Anatilimnocola aggregata: one gene and its partner. The protein of the gene in region 1 binds, or shares a complex with, the protein of each later gene. Links are inferred from orthologs where the notes say so. Each region holds a gene or a part of one and is shown on either strand. Other genes may lie near its edges.

What was found.
Region 2: the proteins of nusB (region 1) and rpsJ are in contact, whole or in part, in a solved structure (PDB 3D3B), measured with the Escherichia coli proteins. The link is inferred for Anatilimnocola aggregata from one-to-one orthologs.

The regions. Positions count from the first base shown.
Region 1 is NZ_CP036274.1:5,735,108-5,741,163, reverse strand. The notes cover bases 1,406-4,110. They hold nusB (transcription antitermination factor NusB), read left to right. Parts: upstream 1,406-2,393; coding sequence 2,394-2,828; downstream 2,829-4,110. Other genes in these bases: ftsY (signal recognition particle-docking protein FtsY), read left to right, coding at 2,952-3,977; ETAA8_RS21475 (LssY C-terminal domain-containing protein), read left to right, coding at 1,518-2,282; ETAA8_RS21480 (ABC transporter permease), read left to right, coding at 1,406-1,525. Outside these bases: ETAA8_RS21485 (substrate-binding domain-containing protein), read left to right, coding at 1-130; more of ETAA8_RS21480, read left to right, coding at 173-1,405; ETAA8_RS21460 (porin), read left to right, coding at 4,340-5,716; ETAA8_RS21455 (DUF1559 domain-containing protein), read right to left, coding at 5,905-6,056. UniProt on the Escherichia coli protein: Part of the processive rRNA transcription and antitermination complex (rrnTAC). The complex forms an RNA-chaperone ring around the RNA exit tunnel of RNA polymerase (RNAP).
Region 2 is NZ_CP036274.1:7,124,161-7,130,236, reverse strand. The notes cover bases 3,352-6,076. They hold rpsJ (30S ribosomal protein S10), read left to right. Parts: upstream 3,352-4,414; coding sequence 4,415-4,738; downstream 4,739-6,076. Other genes in these bases: rplD (50S ribosomal protein L4), read left to right, coding at 5,667-6,076; rplC (50S ribosomal protein L3), read left to right, coding at 4,911-5,609; ETAA8_RS26890 (universal stress protein), read left to right, coding at 3,661-4,089; ETAA8_RS26895 (hypothetical protein), read left to right, coding at 3,352-3,594. In the rest of the region: ETAA8_RS26905 (hypothetical protein), read left to right, coding at 1-479; ETAA8_RS26900 (CARDB domain-containing protein), read right to left, coding at 492-2,663; more of ETAA8_RS26895, read left to right, coding at 3,076-3,351. UniProt on the Escherichia coli protein: Involved in the binding of tRNA to the ribosomes. Part of the processive rRNA transcription and antitermination complex (rrnTAC). The complex forms an RNA-chaperone ring around the RNA exit tunnel of RNA polymerase (RNAP).

The DNA of each region.
Region 1 (6,056 bases):
GATGGGGCAACTCACCGCCAAGTCGATTCTGGAATATTTCGATGGCAAATCGCCACCAGCCGAGCAACTGATTCCCACCGAGCTCTATCGCCAGGCAGATGGGCAGAAAGATGAATCGCTGAGCAAGTAGCTTTTCATCTGCCCCGATTCGTCAGCCAACGATATGGGATCTATGCCTGCCACAGCCCAAAACTCGAATAGGTATCTTGCCTGGCTGCGCTGGTTGCTGGCCGAGCAGGCGATGCTCGTCGCGCTGGTGATTCTGATCGCGGTGCTCAGCGTGCTGACGTGGGATAAACAATCGCCGACCGGTGCAGTTGCTGGTCAAGTTTTGGCCGCCAGAATCAGCGGGCAACTGGCGACCGGCAACTCGGTGGCAATCCTCACGCGCAGCACCAGTGAGGATCTAGCCTTCGCCACTGAACTAAAGGCGCAACTAGAGCAACGGGGATTTCGGATTCCCGTGATAGTGAATGCCGAGCCGCCACAAGCTCGCGCGGCGCTTGAGGCCGCGACATTGGCGGGGCAAAAGATCGACCTGATCGCAGCCAGCGAAGTTGCCAGCAGTTGGACCGCCGTACAACGGTGGGCCGAGAGGCAGTCACAACCCGTGATGATCCTGAAACCGCAGCCCTATTATTGGCCCAACTTTCTGAAAACCGACAATCTGCTGAACATCAGCAACCAAATCGCCGTAATCGCGATCATTGCGATCGGGATGACTATGGTCATCATTACCGGCGGCGTCGATCTCTCGGTCGGCAGCTTGATCGCGCTCTCAGCTGTGATCTGCACTATTTTGCTCCGTGATCTGGCAGGTGGGCAAAGCGCATCGCTATTCGCCACATTGGCGTGCAGTCTGGCTGCGATTGGTGCCTGTGCCTTGTTTGGCGCAGTCTCCGGGACATTCGTCACGTTGCTCCGCGTGCCGTCGTTTATCGTTACGCTCGCAATGATGTTGCTGGCTGACGGAGTCGCCTACAACCTGTCGCAAGGAGCGACCATCGACGAAATTCCGCGGGCGTTCATGTGGCTGGGAAAGGGTACAGCGCTCGTCCGAATCCCCAATTCCGCGGTGTTGATGATTGGCTTGTATGTCGTCGCCCAGTTCATCATGACAAAAACAATCTTCGGCCGGCATTTGTACGCGGTCGGCGGCAACCTGAAGGCAGCCTGGCTGTGCGGTGTGCCGGTCAAGCGCGTGACAATCGCTGCCTATATCATTTGCGCTGCGCTGGCGGGCCTTGGTGGCGTGCTGATGGCATCGCAACTGGGGGCCGGCAGCCCCAATTATGGCTCGAAGCACGAACTGATGGTGATTGCAGCAGTCGTGGTTGGCGGGACTTCGCTGGCGGGTGGTCGCGGCACCATGTGGGGGACCTTTATCGGAGCGCTGATTCTGGCAGTGATCGCCAATGGCATGAATTTAGTTGGGTTGGAAAGCAAGCGGCAGCAGATTGTGCTGGGAATGGTTATTCTAAGTGCAGTCCTGCTCGACCGAATGAAGCGACCACCCCATGAATGAAGTACCTGCGACCTCCGAATCTGCCGCGCCCGTCTCACCCAAGAATTCCCGTTCTGAATGGAAAACGGCTGTGCTCGTGTTCCTCGGCATTGTGGCGACGTATTTTTTAGTTGCCTACGTAGTGATGCCTCTGGTGTGGAAGCGTTACGCACATCGGCATCCGGGGCTCGATAATACTCCGGGCATGACTGTCGCCGCCGACGGGCACTTGGGCGATCCGATTAACGTGGCCCTCGTTAGTGCCGAAGCTGATTTGAAACCGGTGATGGAAGCCGCGGGCTGGTTTCCGGCCGATCCCTTGGGAGTGCGCGCTGACCTGAAGATTGCCGCCGATACGGTCCTCTCGCGCGAGTACCGAGCGGCCCCAGTCAGCAATTTGTTCTTGTATGGCCGCAAGGAAGACTTTGCCTTTGAAAAGCCGGTCGGCAACAATCCGCGTCAGCGGCACCATGTGCGCTTTTGGAAATCGGCTCAATTGGACGATCAAAATCGTCCTCTGTGGGTGGGTTCGGCTGCGTATGACTCGCATGTCGAGTTGAGTCGTACGACCGGCCAGATCACCCACCACATTTCCCCAGATGTCGATGCCGAGCGAGACCTGCTGTTTGGCGACTTGCAGCAGACCGGGCGGCTGGTCGATGTGCAGTTGATTGCCGATTTTCACAAAACCAAATCAGGCAAGAACGGCGGAGGGGATCCTTGGCACACCGACGGCGCGCTGATGCAAGGCACAATTCGGCCAGCTACTTCGCCTTGAGGTGGTTCTGGCAATTCAGCTCTAGGTCTCCTCTCAAAATGGCCGCTCGCCCCGTATAATCGACGTGACAGTGAAGAAGTCCGTTGCCCGCAACCCAGGAGTGTGGGGGTTATGACTCGCCGTAGCCGAGCGCGAGAAGTCGTGCTGCAAGTTTTATTCGAAGACGATTTGAACCCGGATCGGAAGACGATTCAGGCCGACGATTTCATGCGCAATCGCCTGAATCAGGACCAGGAATTGCTCGATTTTGCTCGCCGACTGGTGGCGGGAGTGCGAAAGAACCGGATCGAACTCGACGACCTCCTGAAGCAGACAGCTGATAATTGGAGCCTCGAGCGGATGGCGGTGATCGACCGGAATATCCTCCGGCTGGGCGCTTATGAGATGCTCCACTCCGATACGCCCGAGCGAGTGGCGATCAATGAAGCGGTCGAACTGGCCAAACGTTTCGGGGCCAAACAATCGTTCCACTTCGTCAACGGAATTCTCGACCGGTTCGTTAAGGAACGTCGGGAAACGGGCAAGTCAGAACAGGCGGAAAAGTAATTGCCAATCGTCTGTGCCCAGCGGCGATCTGTGAAAATGGTCATTCTTGCCGCAATCAAACCAATCTCGTCCTCTTGCTAAGCGGGTACCGGCTAGTTGCCCCTGGTGCCCAAGATAAGACCTATGGGAATTTTTGACTATTTCAAGAAGAAGCCCGATGAGCTTGCTTTGCCCGAGGCACCACAGTCGGCCAGCAAACCCGCAGCAGAAGCGGCAACTCCGCAGAGCATCTTCACCCGCCTGCAGTCGGCGCTGAAGAAAACGCACGACGTCCTCAACACCGATATTCGCGACTTGTTCAAGCGCGAGGGTCGGCTCGTAGATGACGAGTTCCTGACGGAACTGTTCGCCGCCCTGGTGAAGACCGATATGGGTGTCGGCCCTGCCAACAAGCTGCGCGATCGGGTGAAAACCGATTTTCGCGGGCGCGTGGTGCAAATGAGTGATGTGCTAGCGGCCGTGAAGCAGGAACTGCGCGGCATGCTCGACCAACCAGGCCAACAGCAAGCATTGCAGTTCGTCACCAGCGGGCCCACAGTTATCTTGGTGGTGGGCGTGAATGGCTCCGGCAAGACCACTACAATCGCTAAACTTTGCCAACGCTTCAAAGATCAGGGTAAAAAGGTTGTCCTCGGCGCTGGAGATACCTTTCGCGCGGCGGCTGTTGAACAGCTGACGATCTGGGCCGATCGCTTGGGCGCGGAAATTGTCAAAGCCGAGCCGGGCGCGGATCCAGCGAGTGTTGCTCATCGCGCGGTGGCGAAGGCCGTCGAAGTGAATGCGGATATCTGCATTGTCGATACCGCTGGACGCTTGCAGACCCAGTCGAACTTGATGCAGCAGCTCGAGAAAATCCATCGGGTGATGGGCAAAGTCATACCGGATGCGCCACACGAAGTGCTGCTGGTGTTGGATGGAACTGCGGGGCAGAACGCAATCAGCCAGGCTCAGGGTTTTTCGTCAGCCGCCAAGTGTACGGGCATTGTGCTCACCAAGCTCGATGGCACTGCCAAGGGTGGTGTGGTGGTTGCCATTCGGGAAAAGTTCGCGATCCCAGTCAAGTTCGTGGGGCTTGGGGAAAAGGCTGCGGATCTGGCAGAGTTTAACGCGCAGCAGTTTGTCGATGCCCTGTTCGAGGACCTTGTGTGAGCTTCGTTTCCTGAACTCGAACCCTGCTTGCGCGGGCATTCCTAAAAGCGTGCAACGTCCGGAATTGATTGAAGTCCGGTTGTAACGACCTTAACGACGGCACCTGCGGAACATCCGGCAAGGTTTCACACCCGCGACGCAAAGTCGCGGTTTCTGCCATGTTTATCGAGTGAATGTCTTGCACCTGCCAGCGCGGCAGTACCGATATCAACAGTGCTGGGATAAGGCGACGGTTTGCCCTTCCAATTGCTTGCCACGGATTCCCAGTACCTGCCTGTTGGCCCTACCTGTTTGGCGTGACGAACTGCGCCGTTTGTCGCGCTCTTTGCAACCGTTTCCTCATGGACTGGGGAGTTAAAACCATGAAACTGTCGAAGCTTGCTTTCGCTGCCGCGATCGCTTGGGGCATTTACACAAGTAATGCCTCTGCCCAAACGTATGGGCAACAACCACAAGTTCGTCAGGTCGCTGCGACCAACGACTACTTCTATCAACCCGAGGCTTCGCCCAGCGACCGGCCACCGCCGGCCCCGATGGTCGAACAAGCCCCAATGGCTGCCGCTGCTGCTCCGGCCGCATGCGACGCCTGTGCCGAAGAAGAAGAAGCCACCTGCGATCCTTGGCGGTTGTTCTGCCAAAAGGAATGCGGCTGGAACATCACCGGCTTCGTCAACGCCGGCTACACCTACAACTTCCACAACCCACCTTCGACCTTCAATGGCCCAGTGACCTTCAACGATCGTGATTCTGGTCAATTCAACCAGTTGTATCTCGTCGCTGAGAAGGCCATCGACCGTGAAACGTGCTGCTGGAACTGGGGTGGTCGCGTCGACCTGCTGTACGGTTCGGATTACATCTTCACGCAATCGCTGGGCTGGGAAACGACCCCAACCGGTGGAGCGAAGTGGAATACCAATCCGAACTACGGGTTGGCCATTCCTCAGCTGTACGCCGAAGTGGGTAACGAGAACAACTCCATCAAGCTCGGTCACTTCTATACCGTTCTCGGTTACGAAGTGGTGCCTGCGAATGGCAACTTCTTCTACTCGCACGCTTACACGATGCAGTACGGCGAGCCCTTCACCCATTGGGGTATGCTCGGTTCGTACAAGTGGAGCGACGAAGTCAGCCTGAACTACGGCATTGTGAACGGTTGGGATGCTCTCGACCGCGTTCAGAATGACCCGGGCTTCATCGCTGGTTTCACCTGGACTGGCTGCGAAGACGTACTCGCGTTCAACGTGATTTACGGCAACGAACCTCGCTTCGACAATACCGCCGTCTACACCGATCGCTATACCCATAGCCTCGTGTATACCCGCAACATCAGCGAAGATTGGCAGTACATCTTCCAGCACGATTACGGTCGCCAGGTGGCTGGTGGTCTGGGTGGTGCGGAAAACGCTGAATGGTACGGCATCAATCAGTACCTCTTCTACACAATCAACGATTGTTGGAAGTGGGGCTTCCGTGGTGAATGGTTCCGCGATGACGATGGCGTCCGCGTCACCGGTGTTCGCCCGAACAACCCGCTGGCCGGTTCGACGTTCGCTGGCAACTTCTACGAGTTGACCACGGGCCTGAACTACTCGCCCACTGCGAACCTGACCGTCCGCGGTGAAGTCCGCTACGACTGGTTCAACGGTATTCCTGCCGGCGGTGCCTTGGCCCTGCCCTACGATGACGGCACCCGGACTGACCAGACCACCTTCGGTATCGATTTGATCTACCTGTTCTAAGCCAACGGTTAGCAAAGAGCCAACTTGCTTTCTCTCTGGAGAAACAGGTAGACCGCAGCTGAGAGTCTAGTCCTCTCAGCTGCACGAATCGCGACAAACGCCCGCCGCAGGATCAAACGATTCTGCGGCGGTGTCGTTTCTTGCCTCGCGCAGCTCGGCTAGAACGTCTGGATGTTGCTGACTGGCCGTTAATCGATGGGATCGCCCGCGTTGCGAGTCACCAAGGCACAGACCACACGTGTGGCGGTATTTTCTGCCAAGAATCGCACCGAACCATCGCCGAAGCCGGCCATCGCGCCACCGGGATGAAACGCAAAGATCTCGTCCGCATTCGTGACAT
Region 2 (6,076 bases), 1.4 Mb from region 1 along the record:
CAACGAATCAATTTCGCACCGACGATGTTGGTCCGCAGGATTATTCGGTAGTGGCCGAAGAAGGGACCAGTCACGATCTGGTTGCGACAACGCCGCGCCCAGCGCTCGTCGGCCCGATGTACGTTTCTGCCCCGGCACTGCCGGCACCCAAGATCGAGACGTCGCACTCGCCGACTGACGAGCCGTCGTTTCAGCACTTCGTTCTGCAAGTGCAGGCCGGTGATGTACGAGCTGCGGGGCGAACGTTAGCGGTCTTGTTCGCCCTGCCTGAGAGTCGCGCCCTGATGTGCGCAGCGACGTTTGCCGAACGCTGGCGGCGCGATCCCGATTTTATTACCCGGGCAATGCAATTGCGGACTGAAGTCACGAGTGGTTCATATAACGGCTCGCTCGTGCTATTGTTCGAATGCTTCGGCTTGACCGGAATCGAATCTATTGGTGTTCTGCAAACTTTGCAGAACCGAGTGGATGAATCGTAGTCCAGTCTTCTCCTACCGCTGCAGTGTTCCATCTGGTGCGGCGGGCAGCACGCGGGGCTTGGTGGCCGTGCGAGCCGCTGCCGAAGTGGTGCGACCATCGGCGAAGAACCGCGTGGTTCCTTCCGAAACGAGGCGAGTATCGTTATCGGTGCTGACCACCTCCACACGGAAGCGATGGGCACCCACCTTATCGGCCCGGGCCTTCACGTGAATGACAACTTGCTCTCCAGCGCCCAGTTCTGGAAGGGCATCGAATAGCACCTGGCCAGGCACAACGCGTCCTTCAGCACCGGCGAGCGTGACTGGCTCCAGCCCTTCAGAGAACTGCATTACCACCTTCACGTTCTTGGCGGCTTGGGTGCCACGGTTCATTAGCTGCACTTCGTAGGTAATGTCGTCGCCAACGGGAGCAGGTCCAGCGGGATCGTTGACGGCAAGTTTGAGCTGCGAAACAGCTTCGACTCCGGTTTCGACTTCGTGAGTCGAAGCACCTGACCGCGGTCCGTGAGCTTGCACGACCACGCGATGGGCACCTGGTGCATTCAGTTGGCAGCGAACGTCGTATGTCCGCTCGGTTTCAGGTGGCAGTAATCCCGCCTTCCACTTCAGCACGCTGCCGGCGAAGGTAGCGCCGTCGATTCCCCCCAGGTACTTGGCTCCGGTGGGGAGCGTAACCGAGAGAGTGAGATCGTCGGCAGCTGCATTGCCACGATTCGAAACGGTGACTGCATAGGTCGCTTCAGCCCCAGCGAATTTCATCGGAGGGCCTTCGACAACCACTTCGATGACAGCCTGCTTCACGACGATGCGCCCCGCAGCTTCGGCGCGGAGATTGCCATCGGCCGTGGCACTCAATTTTAGGTCCATCGCGTTCTGTTGATTCGCAGCAACCTTCACGTTCACTTCGCGAGTCTTCCCCGCCGGAACGGTGCCGACTTCGATTTGCTGAGGAGCATTGCCGCCGGCGATTAGCTGCACAACGACGTGGTCTGCATCGCCGCTGCCGGGATTGCTGACCGTGATTGTGAACGGCTTCTCTTCGCCATAGAGCATGTCACTGGGACCAGCGAGCGAAAGTTCGAGTTGCGGCTGACGTACGGCAATTGCAGCCTTCAACCCCGTCGGCTTGCAACTCCAATCGGCGGTGATTTCGAATGCTTGTCCTTCTTGTGCGACGACTTGCAGCCGCAAGGTCTCTTGCGAATTCGCTTTGACGCGAGGCAGGTTCCAGACCATGCGAGTAGAGCCTTGGGCGTCGGCCTGTGCGTTGGCTTCACCCGAAGTCGACTCACCCGATTCCACGCTGATCCAGGCAGGCAGATTCAAACGAAGTTGAACCTCCTCGGCCGGGGCGTCACCTTCGTTAACGAGATTGATCACGTAGCGAGCAGGCTTGCCCACCATCAGTGCTTGTGGACCGGCGAGTTCGGCCCGGAGCTTCGGTCCCGGAGCGACAACCACTAAATCGCCACTAGTGAGGCCTGCAGGTGCACGACCTGTGGAACTGATCGAAGGACGAGGGCGCAGTGCCGCTTCTGGGTCATAGACACGGCGCGATGAATTGTTCGGGACTGCGGCCTGTGGCGCGGCAGCATCGAACGGAATTATCGGCGGTGCTGCTTCATCGACAACGGGGCCATTGGGTCGCTTCAGGACAGAACGCGGCGGCACTTGATCGGAATGACTTGGCTCGCTATCGCTAACCATTTGTTGGGTAGAAGGTTGTTGGGTAGCGGGCGGAGACATTTCTTGTGCTGGCACAATTCCCTGGGAGGCTGGTTGACCCGGGCGGCGGAGCACGCTGCGGGTTGGCAGCGGGCCCGGTTGTTGCCAGGCATCGGGTGGTGGAGCAGCAGCTTCGCCCATCGGTAGCGGTCGAGGTTCTTCGTATGCCTGTTCGACCGCGGGAACGAACCCCTGCGGTTGTGGTGGCTGATTCGCCAACGATCCCCCGAGTCGCCGGGTTGCCCGGCCAAACACAGCCTGCTGCGTTTCCTCGTCATCTGCGTCAACTTGCATCGCCACGGGCATTGCGTCCGCGGTGGTGCTGGCTGGCAGAAACGCCGGCGCTGCAGGTGGCCGGCTATTGGCTGGTCGCCAGCTTGCGTCCTGAGCGCGAACGATGGCCACAACACAGATGGCAGTGAGCAGTAGGGCTGATACCCAAGTTGCCTTGCGAGGCATCGCCGATCCCCTTCTACGGACGCGAGAAAAACTCTATTCGCCGTAGATATCGGCTGCGCGGGTCGTGCTGGTTTAGCCGACTTTGACGACAACCGCCGAATTGGGCGAATAGGCGGAGTTTTCCGGCTGTAGGACGAGATCTCAGCGTGCCGGCAGCTAGCACGCGGCATCACCTGGCCGTTGCTGCCGAGCAGCGTCCGCTGCCCGCAATTCATAACATCACGACCGCACACGCATACTGTGCGAAAGCGTGCGGTTTGGCACATGCCGGCTGAATCGCACATCGAAACACCCGCCATTTACGCCGTGAAATCGCCCCTCTGCCCGTTTTGTGACTATGGAACTCCCTTTGCAATAAGAGATGTGCGGTGGTGCTAACTCAATGCGGAAAACCTCGAAAAGGGACCATGCCATGACCCAGTCGGCCAAACTACTGCTTGCTTGCCTCTTGTTTGTATTGATCTTCACTGTGGGAAATGTGATGGCTCAGACCAAACCTCGCATCATGGACGAGAACGAGCCCACCATTTCCAAGTTTATGCGCGCCAAGCTGCAGCACTCGCAAAAGCTGATCGAAGCGCTTGCTCTCGAGGACTACGGCACGATGGCCAAGAGTGCCCAGGAAATGAGCCTGCTAACACGAGCCGAACAGTGGCAACTGCTCCAGACTCCGGACTATTTATTTGAAAGTGATGCCTTTCGCCGGTCAGCAGATGAAATGATGGCAGCGGCCAAAGAAAAAGATCTCGATCGTGCCGCACTCGCCTATGTCGACATGACGATGAAGTGCGTGAAATGCCACAAATACGTGCGTCACACCAAAATGGCAGCCATACCCAACCCCGGCAAGGCAAGTATCACGCTGGAGTCGCTCGTGCAGCCTGTCGTCCGCGTTCGGGACGTTCCTGACGAAGCGCGGACGACTCGTTAGCCGCTTTGAATTGGGACCGAAACTGTCGTACGATGCGGCATCCTCTCACCTGAAGGAATTGACTCCATGCCGTGGTTTCCGAAGCAGCGTGTGATTGTGCCCATCGATTTCTCCTCGGAATCATTTGCAGCGCTCGATGTTGGGCTGCAAGTGGTCGAACGGCCTAATCAAGTCTCGATTATTCACGTCATTCAAGATCTCACTCCGCTCGAAGCAGGGGAAGTTTGGGGCGTTGTCGACCCTACAGCGCGCATCGAAAGCGCGCGGCGAGCGCTGCGCGAACGATTGACCGACGAGAAGTACAGTTCGGTGCAGTTGGAAGTTGTGCTCGGGGATCCTGCTGAGGCAATCGCAGAATATGCCCAGCAAACAGGGGCCGATTTAGTCGTCATTCCATCGCACGGACGACGCGGGCTCACCAGATTGCTGATGGGCTCGACTGCGGAACGGGTCGTCCGCCTCGCTCACTGCCCCGTTCTCGTCCTCCGGCAGTAGTTGCGCGGCAAAGTTTGGTCAGCTCACGCAATCCCACCAATCGAGCCAGCGCTTGGCAGTCAAAAGGCCTTGATGAGGGGGCTAGCGAGCTGCTGCGAGCAAATACTTCTCGGGATTCGTGATTTTTCGCAGCGGACCCAATTGACTGAGTCGCTCCCCCTTTGCTAACCTTAGTCGCTTCCCAATTGGCCGACCCCGGCCAAAGTGAAGTTAGTAGCAGCACAAAACCGATCATTGCGTGATCGGATTGAGCCGCTGGCTTAGGAGCCGAGTTGCTTGAAGGCATCGCTCCTATGGAACCGCAGCTCGATAGGAGAATGCCTCAGTGGCTGGTCAGAAAGAAGTAATTCGAATTCGCATGGAAGCTTACGACCACGCGATCTTGGACCAAAGTGCCCAAGAGATCGTGGATACCGCGAAGCGCACCCATAGCGAAGTGCATGGTCCAATTCCATTGCCGACCCGCGTCGAGCGTTATACGGTCCTGTCGGGCCCAACGATCGATAAGAAGGCTCGTCAGCAATACGAGATTCGGACCCATAAGCGTTTGATTGATATCGTGCAGGCAACTGCCAAGACCATCGAGGCGCTCAATAAGCTGAGCCTGCCCGCTGGTGTGGATATCAAGATTAAGGCCACGACTCGCTAGTAAATGGCCAAGCGGGGCCTGTTAAGTCAAGTTGAGTGTTTGTTGGAATTGTTTTTCTAAACCTAGCCGCGAGCCGTTTTATATTGACGGGAAGCCGTCCGGGTAAAGCAGGGCTCTGAAGACTTCAGGGCTGTTGTGTTCTCGGCAGGCAACGGACCATAGGAATATCGCGATGACCAAGGGAATACTCGGCCGCAAGGTCGGGATGACGCAAATATTTGATGAGAACGGGGCTTGCTTGCCCGTTACCGTAGTTTTGGCCGGCCCTTGTCGCGTGCTCCAGGTTCGTACGGCTGAGCGCGATGGCTATGAAGCAGTGCAGTTGGGTTTTCTCGATAAGCCCCGCCGCCTCGCCAGTCGCAGTGAAAGTGGCCATGTTGCCGATATCGGCAGCCGTCGCTCCAAGAGGCTCAAGGCCGCTGGTGTTCAGGTTGAGGCTAAGGCTAATTGTGAGCCGCAGCGTTTTGTTCGCGAACTCCGTGGTGCTCCGGGCGCTCTTGCCGTGGGTGGCACCGTCGATGTTGGTTCGCTGGATGGTGTAAAAGCCGTTGATGTTACCGGCTTTACGAAGGGTCGCGGCTTCACGGGTGCGATGAAGCGTTGGAATTTCGCCGGTCAACGTGCGACGCACGGTGTGAAGAAGGTGCATCGTCACATGGGTGGCACTGGCGCTCTCGCTGCGAACCGCGGTGGTGGTCGTATGAAGAAGGGCAAGAAGATGCCCGGCCGCTATGGCAACGAACAAGTGACGATTCGCAATATGCGGCTCGTGAAACTCGACAAAGAAAAGAACTTGCTCCTGATCAATGGCGCAGTTCCTGGTCCGCCGGGAACGTACCTGATCATTCGCGAGACAAACAAGGTTGGTTAGTCTCGGCGGTTGTAGTTCAGGTCAATCACGCAGCAATCAAGATCGTTGGAAATAATCATGGTAAGTCTTCCGGTATTCGATCGAGCAGGCAAGGAGGTCGGTAAGTATGAAATCGACCCCGCGCAAATCGCTCCGTCTATCAATAAGCAATTGCTGCATGATGTGGTGGTGATGTACCAGGCTTCTCGCCGGATGGGTACTCACAAGACCAAGACTCGCAGTGAAGTCCGTGGTACGACCAAGAAAATGTATCGCCAGAAGGGCACCGGTAACGCGCGTGCAGGCTCGAAGCAGGCCGCTCAGCGTCGTGGTGGTGGTCACGTGTTCGCGTTGCGAAATCGCGATTACTCCTATCGTTTGCCTAAGAAGGCGATTCAGTCTGCCACTCGCATGGCCATCGCTAGCAAGTTGCAGTCGCAAGATGTGGTTGTGCTCGACGAGTTGTCGCTGTCGGCCCCCAAAACACA